Regions from separate parts of the Geodermatophilus sp. URMC 61 genome, predicted to be linked through region 3. Evidence: riboswitches for the same ligand, from Rfam matches in the RefSeq annotation. Region 3 holds a riboswitch; each other region holds the start of a gene.
What was found. A riboswitch is a leader RNA that binds a small molecule or an ion and turns the genes downstream of it on or off. The one in region 3 is predicted to bind cyclic di-AMP.

Region 1 (4,310 bases), 610 kb from region 3:
GTCGTCGTAGGAGCGGGCCAGCGTCGCGTCGCCCTCCCGCTCGCCGATGATCTCGAGCGCCCGCACCGGCGTCCCCCCCACGAGGACGTCGACGGAGTGCACGAGGACGTGGCCGCCGGGACCGGGCTCGTAGACGTCGCTGCCGGTGACGGGCACCGGGTCGTCGCCGAGGACGTGGCCCTCGGTGCGCCACCGGCCGACCACCGGCGCCAGGTCGGTGCGGGTCATGGCGCCCATGGTGGGGCCGGCGGGCGCGCCGCGGAACCTAGCGGCCGACCAGCTGCCGCAGTCGGCGGACCGGCGCCCGGACGGCGCACAGCGTCAGCCGCACCGGCAGCGTCACGGCCGTCTGTCCCACCCGGACGCCGAGGCGCCACAGGTCGGCGTAGTCCGGCGGCCGGGGCGCCGTCGGCGGAGGGTCGGGCGGGGGTGGCGTCGCGGGCGCGATCAGGTCCACCGTCGTGCGGCGGCGCGTGCTGCGCAGCGACTCGAAGGACGGGATCGCCGGCGCGGCCGGCGACTCCTCGTCGTCCGGGTGTGTCTCGGGGGTGGGGAGCGGCTCCCCGCGCTCGCCCGCCGGGATGCGGCCGGGCGGTTCCGGGACGACGCGGCGGATGGCGGCGATGCTGCCCGGCCCGAGCCCGTTGACCGCCCGGAGGTCGGCCCGGGAGAGGCCGGCCAGCTGCGCGGTCGTGGTGATCCCGGCCCGGGTCAGTGCGGTGACCGCCCGCGCGGGCAGGCCGAGGTCGCTGACGGTCTCCCCGGGCCTTGTCCCCGGCGACGTGGTCGGCATGGGGTCCAACCTAGGACCGGCCGCCCGGCCGCACCGGTCCAGGTCTCCTGCAGGATGCGCACAGTCCGTACGCACAGGAGGCGCCCGATGGCCGCTGCCCGTCCCGGCCCGACCCCGACGCACGCCGAGGGCGCGCTGGCCTCGGGGCTGTACCGGCAGTCCTGGACCGTCGAGGACCCGGTCGGCGCCGTCGTCCTGGTGCACGGCGCGCACGAGCACGGCGGCCGGTACCGGTACGTCGCAGCGCGGCTGGCCGCCGCCGGTTACACCTCCCACGCCGTCGACCACCCCGGCCACGGCCGGTCGCCGGGCCGCCGCGGCAACATCGGCAGCATGGCCGCCGCCGTCGACGGCGTGGCGGAGCTGGTGCGGTTCGCCGGCGGGCAGCACCCCGGCGTCCCGGTGTTCGTCTACGGGCACAGCCTGGGTGGGCTGATCGCACTGCAGTACCTGACCGGGACGCCGGACGCCCGGGTCACCGGCGCCGTGATCTCGGCGCCGGCGCTGGACACCAGCACCGCGAACGCCGTCCAGCGGACCCTGGCCCCGCTGCTGTCCCGGTTCCTGCCCGACCTCGGCGTCCTGCAGCTCGACGCGACGGCGGTCAGCCGGGACCCGGAGGTGGTCCGCGACTACCGGACCGACCCGCTCAACCACAACGGCCGGATGGTCGCCCGCACCGGGGCCGAGCTGATGACCGCCGCGCTCGCCATGCCGCGGCGGCTGCCCTCGCTCACGATGCCGCTGCTCGTGCTGCACGGCACCGCCGACCGGCTCGTGCCGCCGGCCGCCAGCGAGGTCGTCCGGGCGCACGCCGGCTCGCCCGACCTCACGGTCCGGACCTACGGCGGGCTCTTCCACGAGCCGCACAACGAGCCCGAGAAGGACGACGTCCTGACCGACGTGGTGGCCTGGCTCGACGCCCACCGTCCGTCCTCCTGACCGCCCGCCCGCGGCCGTGAGGGCGTGCGGCGGGCGCCGGGAGTGACCCCGCGTACACCGACGCGACACGCCGTGTCGACCTGCGGCGCGCCGGTCACGAGCCGGATCGTGACCGGCGTCACGACGACAATGCACATGACTGCACGTAGCGTTTCGTGTGCGCTCAGCAAAGGAGAGAGCGCGGCACCGGTCCGCCAAACCCTGCCCACCGGACGCCATCCAGATCCCAGGGCAGGGGTGGGGGACCCACGACCACGGCGTGCCACGACTCGAGCCGCACGACTCGAGCGGAGCACCGCCTCGGGGTGAAGCCGCGGATCGCGGCCGGGCACCGATCGCCCGAACCCGACAGCTCACCTCGCCGGCGGTGATCGGAGATCACCATGGCCAAGCACCGCGCACCCCGCTATGTCCGCACCAAGAAGGTCATCGCCAAGGCGCCCGTCGCCGCCGGCGCCACGGTCGTCGGGTTCGGCGTCCTGGGCGCCCCGTCCCAGGCCCTCGCCGGGACGACGGGCGCCCTCCCCGCCCACGCCGTCGAGGTCCCCGCCGTGACGCCGGTCGCCGAGGCCGGCACCGTCGCCCCGGAGGCCGACTACACCGTCGTCCGCGGGGACACCCTGGCCGAGATCGCCGCCGCCCACGGTCAGACGTGGCGTGACCTCTACCAGCGCAACGCCTCCGTCATCGGCGCGGATCCCGCCCTGATCCTCCCCGGCCAGGTGCTGCTCACGGCCGGCTCCGTGCCGGTCGCGCCGGCTCCGGTCGCCCCGGCTCCGGCCGCCCCGGCGGCGGCCGTCGGCTCGGTCGGGAACGCCGCGCCCGCCGCCGCGGCCGCTCCGCTCGCCGCGGCGGCCCCGGTCGCCGCCCCGTCGGCCACCGCGCGCATCAGCAACAGCGCCGGCCCCGTCGCCGCGCAGGTCCAGGCCGCGGCGAACCGGGTGACCAGCGAGGTGCCCGGCGCCGGCTCCATCACCCTGGGCGGCACCCGCGCCAGCGCCACCGACCCGAACGGCCACCCGTCCGGCCTGGCGCTGGACTACATGGTCATGTCCGACGCCACCCTCGGGGACGCCATCGCCGCGTACCACATCGCCCACTGGGACGAGCTCGGCGTCGAGTACGTCATCTGGCAGCAGCGGATCCTGACCTCGCCCGGCGGCGCGTGGAAGGCCATGGCCGACCGCGGCAGCGCGACGGCGAACCACCGGGACCACGTGCACGTCAACTACGTCGGCTGACGCACCTCGGCCCGGTCCAGGGCACCGCCGGCCCCTGCAGGGTCCCGCCGCGGCCCCGTCCCGGGTCCCACCCGAGCGCTGACGGCCCCCCTGCAGGGTCCCGCCGCGAGCCTGCGAGCGGCGGGGGGCAAGGGGGTCCTTCCAGGGTGCGGACGGGGTCCTCTCTCACAGCAGCTCGTCGAGGTCGTCCGGGCCCGGCCCCGTGCCGCCGGAGTCGCGCAGGGGCGAGGTGTCGGGCAGGTCGTCCTCGGGCGGCTCGGGCGCGACCGGACCCTCCGAGTACAGGGTGCTCGGGTCCCGCGGGTCCATCTCGCTCATGGGGACACAGGTGCCCCGCCAGGCGTCCGGGAACCGTCCGCCGGGGCCGGGTACCACTCGGCGACGAGCAGGTCGGCACCCCTCCCGCCTTCCCCGGCCGTCCGCGGGGGCCGATCGGCCCCGAGAGGGGGTAGACGTCTTGGACATCTGTTGCGGAACGGATCCGTCACCCGCATGCTGACCGCGGGCGGGGCCCTGGGGACGCACCCGGGCGAGCCCCGCCCGCCAGTTTCCGTGTCGCGCCGGTCGTCCCGCCCGGGACGACCGGCGCCGCGCGGGTCAGGCGGGACGGTCGAGCAGTTCCGCGAGCGTCCGGTCGACGAAGGCGTTGTCGGCGGCGTTCATCCCGAGGCCGGCGAAGTGCCCCCAGATCGTGTCGATGACCCGGACCTCGCCCTGCTCGATGAACTGCGAGGCCCACTGCTCGTCCTCGGGCGGGAAGTAGAGGTCGGTCCGGGCAGGCATCGCCACGACGGGGCAGCGGATCGAGCGCAGCGCCGCCTCGGTGTCCCCGTCGAAGCCCGGGGTCCGGCCGACGTCCCCGTTCTCCCACGTCCAGAGCATCGCCAGCAGGTTGTTGGGGTCCCGGTCCTCGTCCAGCCAGAAGCCCTCCCAGAACCCGACCAGGAAGTCCTCGAGCGAGGAGTAGCCCATGGTCCGGTACTCGCGCTGCCAGTAGAACGCCTGGGACAGGCCCCACCCCGCGTAGATCCGGGCGAAGGCCCGCATGCCGGCGGTGGGGCGGGCGTCGGGGGAGTACTCGCCGCCCCGGAAGGCCGGGTCGAGCGTCAGCGTGGCGCGCAGGCTCTTCAGGAAGACCTGGTTGTGCTCGCTCGTGCGGCTGGAGCCGACGATCGGCGCGGCCCGCCTCACCATCTCGGGGTGGCTGACCGCCCACTGGTAGGTCTGACCGGCGCCCATGGAGGAGCCCAGCACCAGCTCGATCGACTCGATCCCCCACTGCTGCGTGAGCAGGCGGTGCTGGGCCTCGACCTGGTCGTGGAAGGTGACCCGGG
Region 2 (4,310 bases), 1.0 Mb from region 3:
GGCCGAGCTGCTGGCCAGCTTCCCGGTCTACCGCACCTACCTCCCCGACGGCCGCGAGCACCTCGACGCCACCGTGGCCGCGGTGCGGGAGCGCCGTCCCGACCTCTCCGCCGCGCTGGACGCGCTGCACCCGGTGCTCTCCCAGGCCGGGACCGAGGCGGCGACCCGCTTCGAGCAGACCAGCGGTCCGGTCATGGCCAAGGGGGTCGAGGACAGCGCCTACTACCGGTGGGCGCGGTTCGTGATGCTCAACGAGGTCGGCGGGGACCCGGCGCGGTTCGGCAGCACGGTGCAGGAGTTCCACGAGGCGCAGCAGCGCCGACTGGAGCGCAAGCCCCAGTCGATGACCACGCTGTCGACCCACGACACCAAGCGCAGCGAGGACACCCGAGCCCGGCTGGCCGTGCTCGCCGAGCTCGGGGCCGAGTGGGCCGACCTGGTCCGCGGGCTGCTGACCCGGCACCCGCTGCCCGACCGCCCGCTGGCGCACCTGGTGTGGCAGAACCTGGTCGGCGCCTGGCCGCTGTCGCGCGAGCGGGCGCACGGCTACGCGGAGAAGGCGGCCCGCGAGGCGGGGACGTCGACGACGTGGACCGACGTCGACGAGGAGTTCGAGACCGCTCTGCACGAGATGGTCGACGCGGCCTTCGACGACGAGCGGACCAGCTCCGAGATCGAGCGGTTCGTCGCCCGCATCGCGCCGTTCGGCCGGTCCAACTCGCTGGCGCAGAAGCTGCTGCAGCTGACGATGCCCGGCGTCCCGGACGTCTACCAGGGCACCGAGCTGTGGGACCTCTCGCTGGTCGACCCGGACAACCGCCGTCCGGTCGACCACGACCTGCGGCGGAGGCTGCTGGCCCGGCTGGACGCCGGCGAGGTCCCCACGGTCGACGAGACCGGCGCGGCCAAGCTGCTCGTCGTCTCCCGCGTGCTGCGCGCCCGCCGGGAGCACCCGGAGTGGTTCACCGGGTACGAGCCGGTGACGGCGACCGGGGTCGCCTCCGACCACGTGGTCGCCTTCGACCGGGGCGGTGTGGTGCCCGTGGCGACCCGGCTGCCCGTGGGCCTGTCGATCACCGGGTGGGGCGACACCGCGCTGCAGCTGCCGACCGGGGCCTGGCGGGACCTGCTCACCGGCGGGCGGTTCGTCTCCGACGCCGACGGGCTGCCGGTGGCCGGGCTGCTCGACCGGCTCCCGGTCGCGCTCCTGGTCCGCGACTGAAGCGGTAGCAGGACCCCTGCCCCCACCATCTCGCAGGCTCGCCCCAGGTCCCGTCCCGAGGCTCGCCGCGAGCTCGTGAGCGGTGAGGAGGACGGGGTCCTCGTGCCTGCAGGGGTCCAGGGCCGGGGCGCGGGGCCGAGGTGAGACGGACCTCACGTCCCCGCGTGGGCACGTGCCCACGCGGGGACGTGACCAGGTGATCCGCCCGGTCCCGGCGCCGACGGCCGGCCGTGTCACCCGAGTTGCCCGTGGGGCACGGGGTGTGCCGCCGTGACCTGACCGTTACCTTGTCCGGGCACCCCCATCCGGAACCGGGTGCCGGAGCCGATCCGCCGAACCCCGTCCGTCGGCCGCCGTACCTCCTGCACAGCCAGGACGGGGGTGGGGGACCCATCTCGGTGCCCGGCCGGTCCGGCCGGGCACCTCGGGGTGAAGCCGTGTGCGCACGGCCGGGGCACCGATCGCTCCGAACCCGACAGCTCACCTCGCAGGCGGCGGATCGGGAGTCCCCCATGCGTTCGTCCTCTCCTGCCCGCACGTCCGCACGCGCCCTGCGCCGTGGTGCCGTGGTGCTCGGCGGTGCCGCCGCCGTCTCCCTCGGCGTCCTGGCCGCCCCGGCCTCGGCGGCCGCCCCCAACAACTGGGACGCCGTCGCCCAGTGCGAGTCCGGCGGCAACTGGGCCATCAACACCGGCAACGGCTACTACGGCGGCCTGCAGTTCAGCGCGAGCACCTGGGCCGCGTTCGGTGGCCACCAGTACGCGTCCAACGCCCACCTGGCCACCAAGGCGCAGCAGATCGCCGTCGCCGAGCGCACGCTCGACGCCCAGGGCCCGGGCGCCTGGCCGACCTGCGGCAAGGGTCTCAACCCCTCCGCTCCCGAGGCCGGCGCGGCTCCCATCGCCGCTGCCCCGGTGGCCGCGCCGGCCCCGGCAGCGGCCGGCGGGGGTACCTACACCGTCCAGGCCGGTGACACGCTGGGCACGATCGCCCAGCAGCAGGGCGTCGCCGGTGGCTGGCAGGCGCTGTACGCCGCCAACGACGACCAGCTCAGCGACCCGAACCGGATCTCGGCCGGTCAGGTGCTGCAGCTGCCGTGAGGCGGACCGGCGGCCGGGGAGGCACTCCCCCGGCCGCCGGGAGCCCGGGCCCCTCGGCTCCGTCCCGGGTCCCGCCGGCCCCCTGCCGGCACGAGGACCCCGTCCTCCTCACCGCTCACGAGCTCGCGGCGAGCCTCCGGACGGGGCCTGACCCGAGCCTGCGAGCGGTGGGGGTCGGGGGTCCTTCCACGAGGGGTGGGGAGGACGGGGTCCTCGAGGAGTGGCGCGCGGCACGCGGGAAAGACGTGGTTGGCGGCCGTCCGCGCGGGCATGACCCCTCGGACCACCCACGACTCCCCTGGAGGCCCCTGCATGTCCGCTGCCGTCGAGTTCGCCGTCTGGGCGCCGGTCCCGGAACGGGTCCGGCTGCAGGTCGACGGGTCGGTGCACGACATGCGCCGGGAGGACGGCGGCTGGTGGCGGGCCGAGGTCGAGGCCGGCCCGGAGGCCGACTACGGCTTCCTGCTGGGCGACGACGACACCCCCCGCCCGGATCCGCGCTCGCGCCGCCAGCCCGAGGGTGTGCACGGGCCGTCCCGCCGCTACGACCCGTCCTCGTACGCGTGGGGCGACCGCGCCTGGACCGGCCGCCCGCTGGCCGGTGGCGTGGTCTACGAGATGCACGTCGGCACGTTCACCCCCGAGGGCACGCTGGACGCCGCCACCGGCAAGCTCGACCACCTGGTCGACCTCGGCGTCGACTTCGTCGAGCTGCTGCCGGTCAACGGCTTCGACGGCACGCACAACTGGGGCTACGACGGCGTCCTCTGGTACACGGTGCAGGAGAGCTACGGCGGTCCCGCGGCCTACCAGCGCTTCGTCGACGCCTGCCACCAGCGCGGCCTCGGCGTCATCCAGGACGTCGTCTACAACCACCTCGGCCCGTCCGGGAACTACCTGCCGCTGTTCATGCCGATCTTCAGCGAGGGCGGCGCCAACACCTGGGGGAGCTCGGTCAACCTCTCCGGCCCGGACTCCGACGAGGTGCGCCGCTACATCCTGGACAACGCGCTGATGTGGCTGCGGGACATGCACGTCGACGGGCTGCGGCTGGACGCCGTCCACGCGCTGGTCGACGAGCGGGCCACCCACGTGCTCGAGGAGATGGCGCAGGAGGTCGACCGGCTCTCGGTGGCGCTCGGCCGGCCGCTGACGCTCATCGCCGAGAGCGACCTCAACGACCCGCGGATGGTGACCCCGCGGGTGGCCAACGGCACGGGCATCTCCGCGCAGTGGAGCGACGACTTCCACCACGCGCTGCACTCGGTGCTGACCGGTGAGGGCCAGGGCTACTACGGGGACTTCGCCGCCGCCGGGCTCGCCGGGCTGGCCAAGACGCTGACCGGCGCGTACTTCCACGACGGTGCCTGGTCGAGCTTCCGCCGCCGGCACCACGGCCGGCCGGTCGACACCGCGCTGCTGCCCGGCTGGAAGTTCCTCGGCTACCTGCAGGACCACGACCAGATCGGCAACCGCGCCGTCGGCGACCGCGTCTCGGCGTCCCTCTCCCCCGGCCTGCTCGCCGTCGGCGCGACGCTGGTGCTCACCAGCCCGTTCACCCCGATGCTCTTCATGGGCGAGGAGTGGGGCGCCTCGACGCCGTGGCAGTTCTTCACCAGCCACACGGACCCGGAGATCGGCCGGGCGACGGCCGAGGGCCGCAAGGGCGAGTTCGCCGAGCACGGCTGGGACGCCGACGAGGTGCCCGACCCGCAGGACCCGGAGACCTTCACCCGCTCGAAGCTGGACTGGGACGAGCCCGAGCGCGAGCCGCACCGCACGCTGCTCGCCGTGCACCGGACGCTGCTGGCGCTGCGGCACGAGCACCCCGACCTGGTCGACCCCGACCTGTCGCGGGTCGAGGTGGGCTGGGACGACGAGGACCGCTGGCTGGTCGTGCACCGCGGCGCGCTGCGGGTGGTGGCCAACCTGTCCGGGGACGCGCGGGAGGTGGACCTCGACCGGGCGGCCACCGGCGTCCTCCTCGC
Region 3 (4,310 bases):
TCGGGGAGTTCTCCGACGGTCACCGTTCCGGGTGCGGCGGGCCCGAAGACCTTCACGGCGGCCGTGATCGTCCCCTTCAGGACGTGCTGCACGTAGTTCGCGGCGGCCATGGGACCCAGGCCGAAGGGCAACAGCCCGGCGAGGAGCGGCGGTCCGACCGCCAGTGCCCACGACCGGAGAATCTCCGACTGCGAGGCGGCGATCTCCTGCCGCTCCTCCGCCGTCAGGGCCGCCAGGGCGTCGTGCGCAGCGGGCTGCCCCAACAGCGACGCGTGGCGTCCCAGGATCGCGTCGGGGCGGATCCTCCCGGTCTTGTCGAGCCCGACCGCTCCGTCCGTGAGGACCAGGAGGACGGCGATGCGGGTCAGTTCGGGGTCGGTGAGGTCCCTGTCGTAGAGCAGTCCGACCTTGATGGCCGCACTCACCGCCTCCTTCAGGACCTCCCTCAACGCGACCGGGACCGCGGCTGCCGAGATCGCCGTCCCGTAACCGGGCAGGATCGACGGCAGGGAGTAGGAGACCGCTCGCGCCGCCCTGATCCGGTTTCCGCGCGTCACCTGGCCGACCAGGTCTCCCGGCGCGACCAGGGGCTTGCCCGCACGGACCTTGTCGACCACCTTCTGGGCCTCCTCGAGGGAGGGCTGGAGGGTCCGGTTGATCAGCGCCATGGCGCGCTCGACGGTCGACTCGATGTCGAACTCCGGCTTCGGGAAGGTGAAACCGCTGGTCATGTCGGTCTCCTGTCCGTTGGCGACGTCCGGAGGATGCCAGCGCGCCGCGCCGGAACGGGGACCACGGTGCGCGGCCCGTCGGCCGGGTCACCGACACGTGCGCAGGGCCGACTCGACGCGAGCAGTGGGCCCCTGCACCACCGGTCGATGGCGGTGCCGTCCGGTCCCCACGCCTGTCGTCGACCGGGCCGCACGAGGCGCAGGGCAGTTCCGGACCGTGAGTGCACGGCCGGGGAGGAGTGACGGCGCTGCGGCTCCTGCTCGTCCCTGCACGCTGCATTTGCTGTGACCTAAGTCACATTCTACGGTCAGGGCGCTCGCATCCGCGGGACGGTCCGGCAGCACGCCGAATCCTGCCGCTGGCCGGACCGACCTCGACACACCTGAGGCAGGAACGGGAGATCGCAGGACCTCCGGGCCCAGTAAGCGGCCCTCGGGGTGAAGCCGTGTCCGCCACGGCCGGGCAGTCCTCCCGCCCGAACCCGACAGCTCATCCCGCAGGCGCGCTCGGAGGATCTCATGCACAGATCTGTCCTCGGCATGCCCGATTCCGTCCAGGCGGGGCGCCCCATCCGTCTGGGCATCGTGGTGAGCCTGGCGCTCATCGCCCTCGCAGTACCGGCTCCGGCGATGGCAGCCCCTGACACCTCGGCCCGTGCACCAGCAGACCTGTGCGCGCAGGTCGCTTCGCGGGCCGGCTTCAGCGGCGATCGGCTCGTCACCGCGGTCGCGGTCGGCATGGGGGAGTCGTCCTGTCGGCCGAACGCGCAGAACGCCAACGGCCCGACCAAGGGCTGTCCGAACGGCTCGGTGGACCGTGGTCTCTGGCAGATCAACAGCTGCTGGCACCCCTCGGTCTCCAGGAGCTGCGCCTTCGACGCACAGTGCAACGCCAACGCCGCGTATCGGATCTCCGCCAAGGGCGCCAACTTCAGGTCCTGGGCGGCCTACACCAACGGCTCGTACCGGAACCACCTGCCCGCGGCCCGGGCTGCGGTCAGCCGACTCAGCTGAGCCCAGGTCACCGGAGGCACGTGACCGTGCCTGAACCTGAGACGCGTTGCGGGAGTACGCCCTCGGGATCGGTGTGCCCGCCCACGGCGGACACACCCCGACGTTCCCGTCGGCGCGGTGAGCCCAGCCGCACTCCCGCAACGTCGTCCGATGCCCGGTCGCAGGACTCCCTCTACCCGCGTCGATGCGGGTCCGCCGGGCCGCAGCCGAGCATGCGCAGCGGCCGCAGGGTGGGTCGGGATCGCACACCGACACGCCCGGTGAGCCCGACCCTGCAGCGCTGGACGGCGTCGGTGACGGGGGCCCTCCTGCTGGTGCTGCAGGCCGTCCCGGCTCAGGCGGCGTCGGCACCGCAGTGCGCGGCCGGCTACGTGCGGCTCACCTTCGACGACGGGCCCCACCGGACCGCCACACCCGACATCCTGGACACGCTCGCGGACCGGGGAGCGGAGGCGACGTTCTTCGTCACCGGTCAGATGACCGCTGCCCGACCCGACATCGTGCGCCGCGCCAGCAAGGAGGGGCACCGGATCGGGAACCACTCGTGGAGCCACCCGGAGCTCACCACGCTCGACCGGGCGCAGGTGGCATCCCAGCTGCGGCGCACCAACGAGGCCATCGAGCAGGCGACGGGGAGCGTCCCCGGCGAGTGGCGCCCGCCGTACGGCGCCACCAACGACCTCGTACAGGCGGCGGCCCGGGAGGTCGGCCTGGACTCGATGGTGCTGTGGACCGTCGACCCCCGCGACTGGGCGGATCCGCCGGCGACGACGATCCGGGACCGCGTGCTGCAGCAGGTGCGGCCGGGGAGCATCGTCCTCCTGCACGACGCCACGGGGCAGAACACCCCCGCAGCCCTGCCGATGATCCTGGACGGGCTGGCCGAGAGGGGGTACTGCACGCAGTGATGTCCCCGCACCACACCGCGGGGTTGTGGAACGGTCCGGACGATCGACGCGGTGGTCCGTTCATCGGCCACGGCACGCAGGAGCTCCTCGGCTGGTCCGGCGGCCCCGGTGGCCGCCGGGCTGGCGACGCCACCGGCGTCGACGGCGCTGACCGGTGTCATGACGACGGCGATCCGGGGCCGCCCGGCGTGATCCGGGGTGGACGGCTACCGCTGCCCGAGGGGCTGCAGGTCCAGATCCGCCAGGGTCGCCGGGTCGGCGAGCAGGTCGATCGCGGTCACGACGCCGTCCTCGACCGTGAAGGCGAAGACCACCTGCGGCGTCCCCCTCAGTGACCACACCGCTCCGGGCGTGCCGTCGACGAGCACGAGCCGCGCGGCCCGCGCCCGGCCGGAGAAGAACCGGGCGACCGCGGTCGCCCCGGAGACCTCGGCGTCGGCGCCCATCCGGGTGGCGACGGCGTCGGACCGCAGCACCGCCTCGGGGTGGAGGAGCTGGAGCAGGGCGGAGAAGTCGCCGTTGCGCGACGCGTCGAGGAAGGCCGCGACCACCTCGCGGCGCCGCTGGGTGGCATCGGGCGGCTCGGCTCCGCGCACCCGGCGCCGGGCCCGGCTGGCCAGCTGCCGAGCAGCGGCAGGGGAGCGGTCGACGATCGGCGCGATCTCGTCGAAGGGCACGTCGAACAGGTCGTGCAGCACGAAGGCCAGCCGCTCGGCGGGCGCGAGCTGGTCGAGGACGACGAGCAGCGCCAGCCCGACGGAGTCGGCGAGCACCGCCTCCTCGGCGGGGTCGGCGACGGCGTGCAGACGGCTCGGCGGCGCGTCGTCGAGGGGGTCCTCGCGCCGGCTGGCCCGAGCACGCAGCTGGTTGAGCGCCACGCGGGCCACGACGGTCGTCAGCCAGCCGCCGAGGTTCTCCACGTCGGCGCTGCCGGCCCGGCTGACCCGCAGCCAGGCCTCCTGGACGGCGTCCTCGGCCTCGGCGCGCGAGCCGAGCAGGCGGTGGGCCACGGCGGTCAGCCGGTCGCGGTGCTCCTCGAACCGCCCCGCGAGGACGTCGGCTGCGCTCACGTCGTCACATCCCTCGGTCGGCGCGTGTCAGAGAGGTGGCAGACGAACCCCACCATCCGAGGAGCACACCATGACGACCGGGATCCGCACCGTCATCTACCCCGTGGACGACCTGGCCCGCGCCAAGGCGCTGTTCGGTGCGCTGCTCGGTACCGAGCCGGTGGTGGACGCGCCGTACTACGCCCAGTTCGACGCCGACGGTCAGGCGATCGGCCTGGACCCGCACGGCCACCGGCACGGGCAGTCCGGCCCGGTCGCCTACTGGCACGTGGACGACGTCGCGACGAGCCTCGCCGCCCTCCTGGCGGCCGGCGCCGAGACGGTGCAGGAGCCCACCGACGTCGGCGGCGGCCTCCTCGTCGCCCTGGCCCGGGACGGCGACGGCAACCTCATCGGCCTGCGCCAGGCGGGCTGATCCGCACCGCTCCTCATCCTCGTGCCGCCGCTCGCCGCGTCCCGCGGAGGAGACCGGGGCGGGCCGGCCGTCCCGGGGACGGGAAGCGCCGGCTCCTCCGACGGACACCCGCACCGGGTCGCCCCGGGGAGCTCGACATGGGCACGCGCCACCGGTCCGCGGCCGCGCGCGC
Region 4 (4,310 bases), 600 kb from region 3:
AGGACGACATGTGTTCACCCGGGCAGACCGAGGCGGCGCACGCGTTGTGCACCGGGCTCCCGCCCGAGCGGCGACGCCACCACCTGCAGCAGGGCGTGGGCCACTACGGCGTCTTCGCCGGCTCGCGCTGGGAGGCCGAGATCTACCCGGTCGTCCGCGCCTTCATCGCCGAGCACGACGCCGCGCGGACGGTCGCCCCCCTCTTCTGACGCCCGCCGTGGGGCCGGCTCAGGGTCGGGTCGCGACCAGCGCGGTCCAGCAGCCGGCGAGCCGGGTGTCCTGCGCGGTCACGGTCAGCCCCGCTGCCCGGCAGGCGGCGGCGAGGCCGTCCGGGGTGGGGCGGTCGCCGTCGGCGGGGTGGCGGGAGACGGCTCGCAGCGGGCGGCTGTCGATGAAGCGCGCGGTCATCTCGCAGGAGTAGAGGCGCCCACCGGGCCGCAGCACCCGCGCCGCCTCCCGGACGACGTCCCGCCAGGCGTCGGCGTGGTGCAGGACGTGGTAGCCGAAGACCGCGTCGTAGGCCCCGTCCTGCGCGGTCAGCGCCGTCGCGTCGCCGCGCCGGACGTCGACCCGCCCGCCGAGGTCGCGGACCGCCGCCCGGCACGCCGCGACGCTGTCGTCGAACCGCTCGACACCGTCGGCGTGTGCGGCGCCGAAGACCTCCAGCGCCAGGCGCAGCCCCGTGCCCCGCCGCCCGGTGCCCAGCTCCAGGACCCGGCCGCCCGGCACCGGCCCGCCCAGCCGCAGCAGGACCGGCGCCTCGACGCGGCGCTGGACCAGCGCACGGACGCGCGAGTCCACCCAGAGGCGGTTGGCGTCGACGAGGGTCGGCGGGACGGGACGGGACGGGCTGTTCCCCATCGTGCCGTCCTGCCCCACCGGCGCGGCGGGCAACCGCGGGTCAGCCCCGGTAGTTCACGTGCGGGTGGTCCATGTGGTTCGCCGTCGCCCCGCCACGGTCCGCCATCGCCTTCCAGGAGCCGTTCGGCGAGGAGAGCATCCGCTGCTGCCAGATGACGTAGTCGACGCCGAGCTCGTCCCAGTGCGCGATGTGGTACGCGACGATCGCGTCCCCGAGCGCCGCGTTGGAACCGACCATGTAGTCCAGCGCCAGGCCCGACGGGTGGCCGCCCGGGTCGGCGGCGCTCGGCCGGGTGCCGCCCAGGGTGATCGAGCCGGCGCCGGGCACCTCGCTGACCACCCGGTTCGCCGCGGCCTGCACCACCCCGGCGATGGGGCCGGCGGTGTTGGTGATCCGCGCGACCCTACCGGCCGCGGCGGCCGAGGCCCGCGGCGCGGCCGCCGCGGGAGCGGCCGCGCCGGCCTGCACAGGGGCGGCGGCCGCCGCCACCGCGGCCTCGGCGGCCGCCTTCGCCGCGGCCTCCGCCTCGGCCTGCGCCTTCGCGGCGGCCTCGGCCTCGGCCTTCTGCCGGTCGAGCACCGCCTGGTCGGCAGCGGCCTGGGCCTGCTGGGCGGCGGTCTCGGCGGCCTCGCGGGTGCTGCGGCTGGCGGCGAGGTCCTGCAGCGGCTGCAGCTCGGTGGTCACGTCGACGGGGCCGGACCGGGCGGTCAGCCCGAGCTCCCGGGCGACGCTCACGGTCTCCGACGGGGCGGCCTCGGCCTGCGCGGCCGGCTCGGGGCCGACGACGGCGCCGACCAGGACGGCGCCGGCGGTGGCCACCCCCAGGTACAGGGCGGGGCGGCGGACGGCGGCGGGTGGACGGCGGCGGGCGCGGCCGAGCCGGCCGGCGGTCGTGGTGCGGGTGTCCATGGGTGGGTTCTCCGGGGTGCGGGCGCAGCGGCGCGCGCGGGCGCGCGGGATCTGCGGAGGCGTGCGGACGGCGGGGACTGCGGCCGTGCGGCGAGCGCCGGGGCGGGCGCACCGGAGGGAAGCGGCGGGGTGCCGGTCGAGCGGAGGTGCTCGAGGGGTCCGGTGGGCCTGCGCCGGCGGCGTCCGCAGCGGACGGCCGGGGCGGTCAGGTGCGCGAGCGCCCCCAGGACCGGAGCCGACGGGATGGCACAGCGGGGCAGCGGCACGCCATCCGGCGGCTCTCCGTTTCTTCCGTGAGCCGCCTACCGGGTTAGCTGACGGGTTCGGGCGGGAAGCAGCCCTTCCCGCCCCCGGACGTGCGTCCAGGAGCGGGATTCACCCCAGTACTGCGGTGGGTCCCCGGCTCGCCCCGGAGGGCGACTCGGCGGCGTCCGCTCGGGCCCCCTGCGGGGACGCAACGACCGAGCCGGACCCATCGACCGTAACGGCGTCATCGAACTGTGACAATCCGCTGCCCTCGCTTTGTGAGGTGACGCGCGTCGCGCACCTGTCGGATCGACGGCGGAGGGTGTAGGGGTCACCGTCGCGCCAGCACGCACAGCGCGGCCCCCGCGAGGGCCAGCGGGACGGCGAGCAGCAGCAGTCCGACCTGCGGGCCGTCGACGTCGGCGAGCCTCCCGCCGAGGAGGGGTGCGAGCAGACCGGCACACCCCCACGCGGTGAACACCCGGCCGTAGACCGCCGGGAACGCGCGGGCCCCGACCCGGTCCGCCGTCGCCGCCGGGACCAGCGCGGAGACCGCGCCGTAGGCCAGTCCGACGACGAGCAGGCCGGTCAGGACGACGGCGGGCGCGGTCGCCACGGCCAGCCCGGCGAGCGCGACGGCGGTGGCCGCGAGCGCGGCCGCCAGGGCGGGCAGGCGTCCGACGCGGTCCGACCACCACCCGGCACCCAGCCGGCCGGCCAGGTTGCCGGCGGCCAGCAGGGAGACGGCCGCTCCCGCCGCTCCCGGCCCCAGGCCCCGGGCGGCGGCCAGCGGCGCGGCGGCGGCGAAGACCACCAGACCGGGCGCCGCGCCTCCGGCGAAGAGGACCCACAGAGCTCCCACCGTCGTCCTCGACACCGGCTCCTCGACGCGGTCGCGGCGCTGCTCGTCCCCCGCACCGCCCGGGGCGAGGGCGGCGGCGAGGCCCACCAGCCCGGCGACGAGCACGGCCAGGACGGCCAGGCAGGTCCGCCAGCCGACCGCCGGCAGGACGTGCGGGGACGACAGGCCGAGCAGCACCGGCCCGGCCGCGTAGGCGCCGACCACCAGGCCGCTGGCCGTGCCCCGGCGCGGAGCGGGGACCCGGGCGGCGAGGGCGACCGCGACGCCGTAGGCCAGCCCGTTGGCCGCGCCGAACAGCAGCCCGATCCCCAGCCACGGCGTCCCGGGCTGCTCCCCCGCGGCGGTCAGGCCGAGCCCCGCCCCGGCGGCGAGGGAGGCTGCGGCCAGCAGCCGGCGCGGCCCCACCCGCGCCAGCAGGCGGCCCACCCCGAGCAGGACCACGGTGAACACGGCGAGGGCCAGCGCGAACACCGCCGGGCCACTGCCTCGTGGCGCCCCGACGTCGGCCACCACCAGGGGCGCCACGAGGCTCCAGGCGAAGAGCGTCCCGACCGCGAGGTCGGCCAGCGCACCGGCGGTGACCAGACGGACGGTCCCCGGCCGTCCGGCGGGTGTCCGGGTCATGGCCCCGGGGCGCGGGCGGACCGGCGTCCGCCCGCGCCCGGTCGCAGCGCCCCGGTCAGGAGGTGACGCAGACGGGCGTCTCCCCGGAACAGAAGACGCCCGGCCGGGACTCCCCGCCCTCGTACAGGGAGGTGTAGACGTAGGGGATCCTCCCCGCGGTCACGGGCGCCACGGCGTGCCGGACCGCCGAGATGTGCCAGCCGGTCGCGTCGATCCGCCCCGCGTCGATCAGCCGGCCGACGGCGGCTCCCACCTGCTCCGGCGGTGCGCCGCCGTCGATGACCTCGACGACCAGCTGCCGGCCGAGGACGCCGGCGTCGTTGATGTTCCGCGCCGTCGTCGCCGCGACCGCCTCGCAGGAGGGGCCGAAGAGGCCCGCGGGACCCTGCAGGGGCACCACCAGCCCGACCCGCGCGACCTCGGTGGATCGACGACCCATCGATCCCCCCAGGCGTGAAGTGCGTGGTCGTGCGAGCGGGACGCCCGGGACCTCTGCGAGAATCGGCCCGAGTCGGGCACCACTATGCTGACCCGCCCCGGCCATGGGAAGGGTCCAGGGCGAGGGAGAGGCGAGCATGCGGCAGGAGACGTCGGGGGGTCACTGCCCCACGTCGACCTGCTACGACAGGTGACCTCCGGCCTGACCTCCCGCGTCGAGGAGATCCTCGTCGGGAGCGACCTCACCCTGGACCAGTGGCGGATGCTGCACACCCTGACCGAGGGCGGCCCGCTGTCCATGAGCGACCTGAGCGGCCGCACCCGCATCTCCGGGCCCACCGTGACCCGGATCGTGGACCGGCTGGTGGA

Region 1: it holds a riboswitch for cyclic di-AMP, as region 3 does, so the genes downstream of both, ACU610_RS09010 (LysM peptidoglycan-binding domain-containing protein) here and ACU610_RS06265 (hypothetical protein) in region 3, are expected to answer to the same signal.
Region 2: it holds a riboswitch for cyclic di-AMP, as region 3 does, so the genes downstream of both, ACU610_RS10925 (transglycosylase family protein) here and ACU610_RS06265 (hypothetical protein) in region 3, are expected to answer to the same signal.
Region 4: it holds a riboswitch for cyclic di-AMP, as region 3 does, so the genes downstream of both, ACU610_RS08980 (hypothetical protein) here and ACU610_RS06265 (hypothetical protein) in region 3, are expected to answer to the same signal.

Annotation. Positions count from the first base shown of each region.
Region 1 covers NZ_JBRFHZ010000002.1:1,956,217-1,960,526, reverse strand. The annotation lists gene ACU610_RS09025 (hypothetical protein) at 1-228, opposite strand, end outside; gene ACU610_RS09020 (DNA-directed RNA polymerase subunit alpha C-terminal domain-containing protein) at 266-793, opposite strand; gene ACU610_RS09015 (alpha/beta hydrolase) at 881-1,735, shown strand; cyclic di-AMP (ydaO/yuaA leader) riboswitch at 1,998-2,117, shown strand; gene ACU610_RS09010 (LysM peptidoglycan-binding domain-containing protein) at 2,119-2,976, shown strand; gene ACU610_RS09005 (hypothetical protein) at 3,142-3,294, opposite strand; gene ACU610_RS09000 (alpha/beta fold hydrolase) at 3,574-4,310, opposite strand, start outside.
Region 2 covers NZ_JBRFHZ010000002.1:2,382,965-2,387,274, forward strand. The annotation lists gene treY (malto-oligosyltrehalose synthase) at 1-1,222, shown strand, start outside; cyclic di-AMP (ydaO/yuaA leader) riboswitch at 1,564-1,731, shown strand; gene ACU610_RS10925 (transglycosylase family protein) at 1,735-2,322, shown strand; gene treZ (malto-oligosyltrehalose trehalohydrolase) at 2,635-4,310, shown strand, end outside.
Region 3 covers NZ_JBRFHZ010000002.1:1,346,502-1,350,811, forward strand. The annotation lists gene ACU610_RS06260 (hypothetical protein) at 1-731, opposite strand, end outside; cyclic di-AMP (ydaO/yuaA leader) riboswitch at 1,066-1,249, shown strand; gene ACU610_RS06265 (hypothetical protein) at 1,272-1,745, shown strand; gene ACU610_RS06270 (polysaccharide deacetylase family protein) at 2,006-2,653, shown strand; gene ACU610_RS06275 (sigma-70 family RNA polymerase sigma factor) at 2,860-3,723, opposite strand; gene ACU610_RS06280 (VOC family protein) at 3,794-4,138, shown strand; gene ACU610_RS06285 (hypothetical protein) at 4,152-4,310, opposite strand, start outside.
Region 4 covers NZ_JBRFHZ010000002.1:1,951,335-1,955,644, forward strand. The annotation lists gene phaZ (polyhydroxyalkanoate depolymerase) at 1-209, shown strand, start outside; gene ACU610_RS08975 (class I SAM-dependent methyltransferase) at 229-861, opposite strand; gene ACU610_RS08980 (hypothetical protein) at 902-1,771, opposite strand; cyclic di-AMP (ydaO/yuaA leader) riboswitch at 2,056-2,208, opposite strand; gene ACU610_RS08985 (MFS transporter) at 2,349-3,503, opposite strand; gene ACU610_RS08990 (ABC transporter substrate-binding protein) at 3,559-3,942, opposite strand; gene ACU610_RS08995 (MarR family winged helix-turn-helix transcriptional regulator) at 4,132-4,310, shown strand, end outside.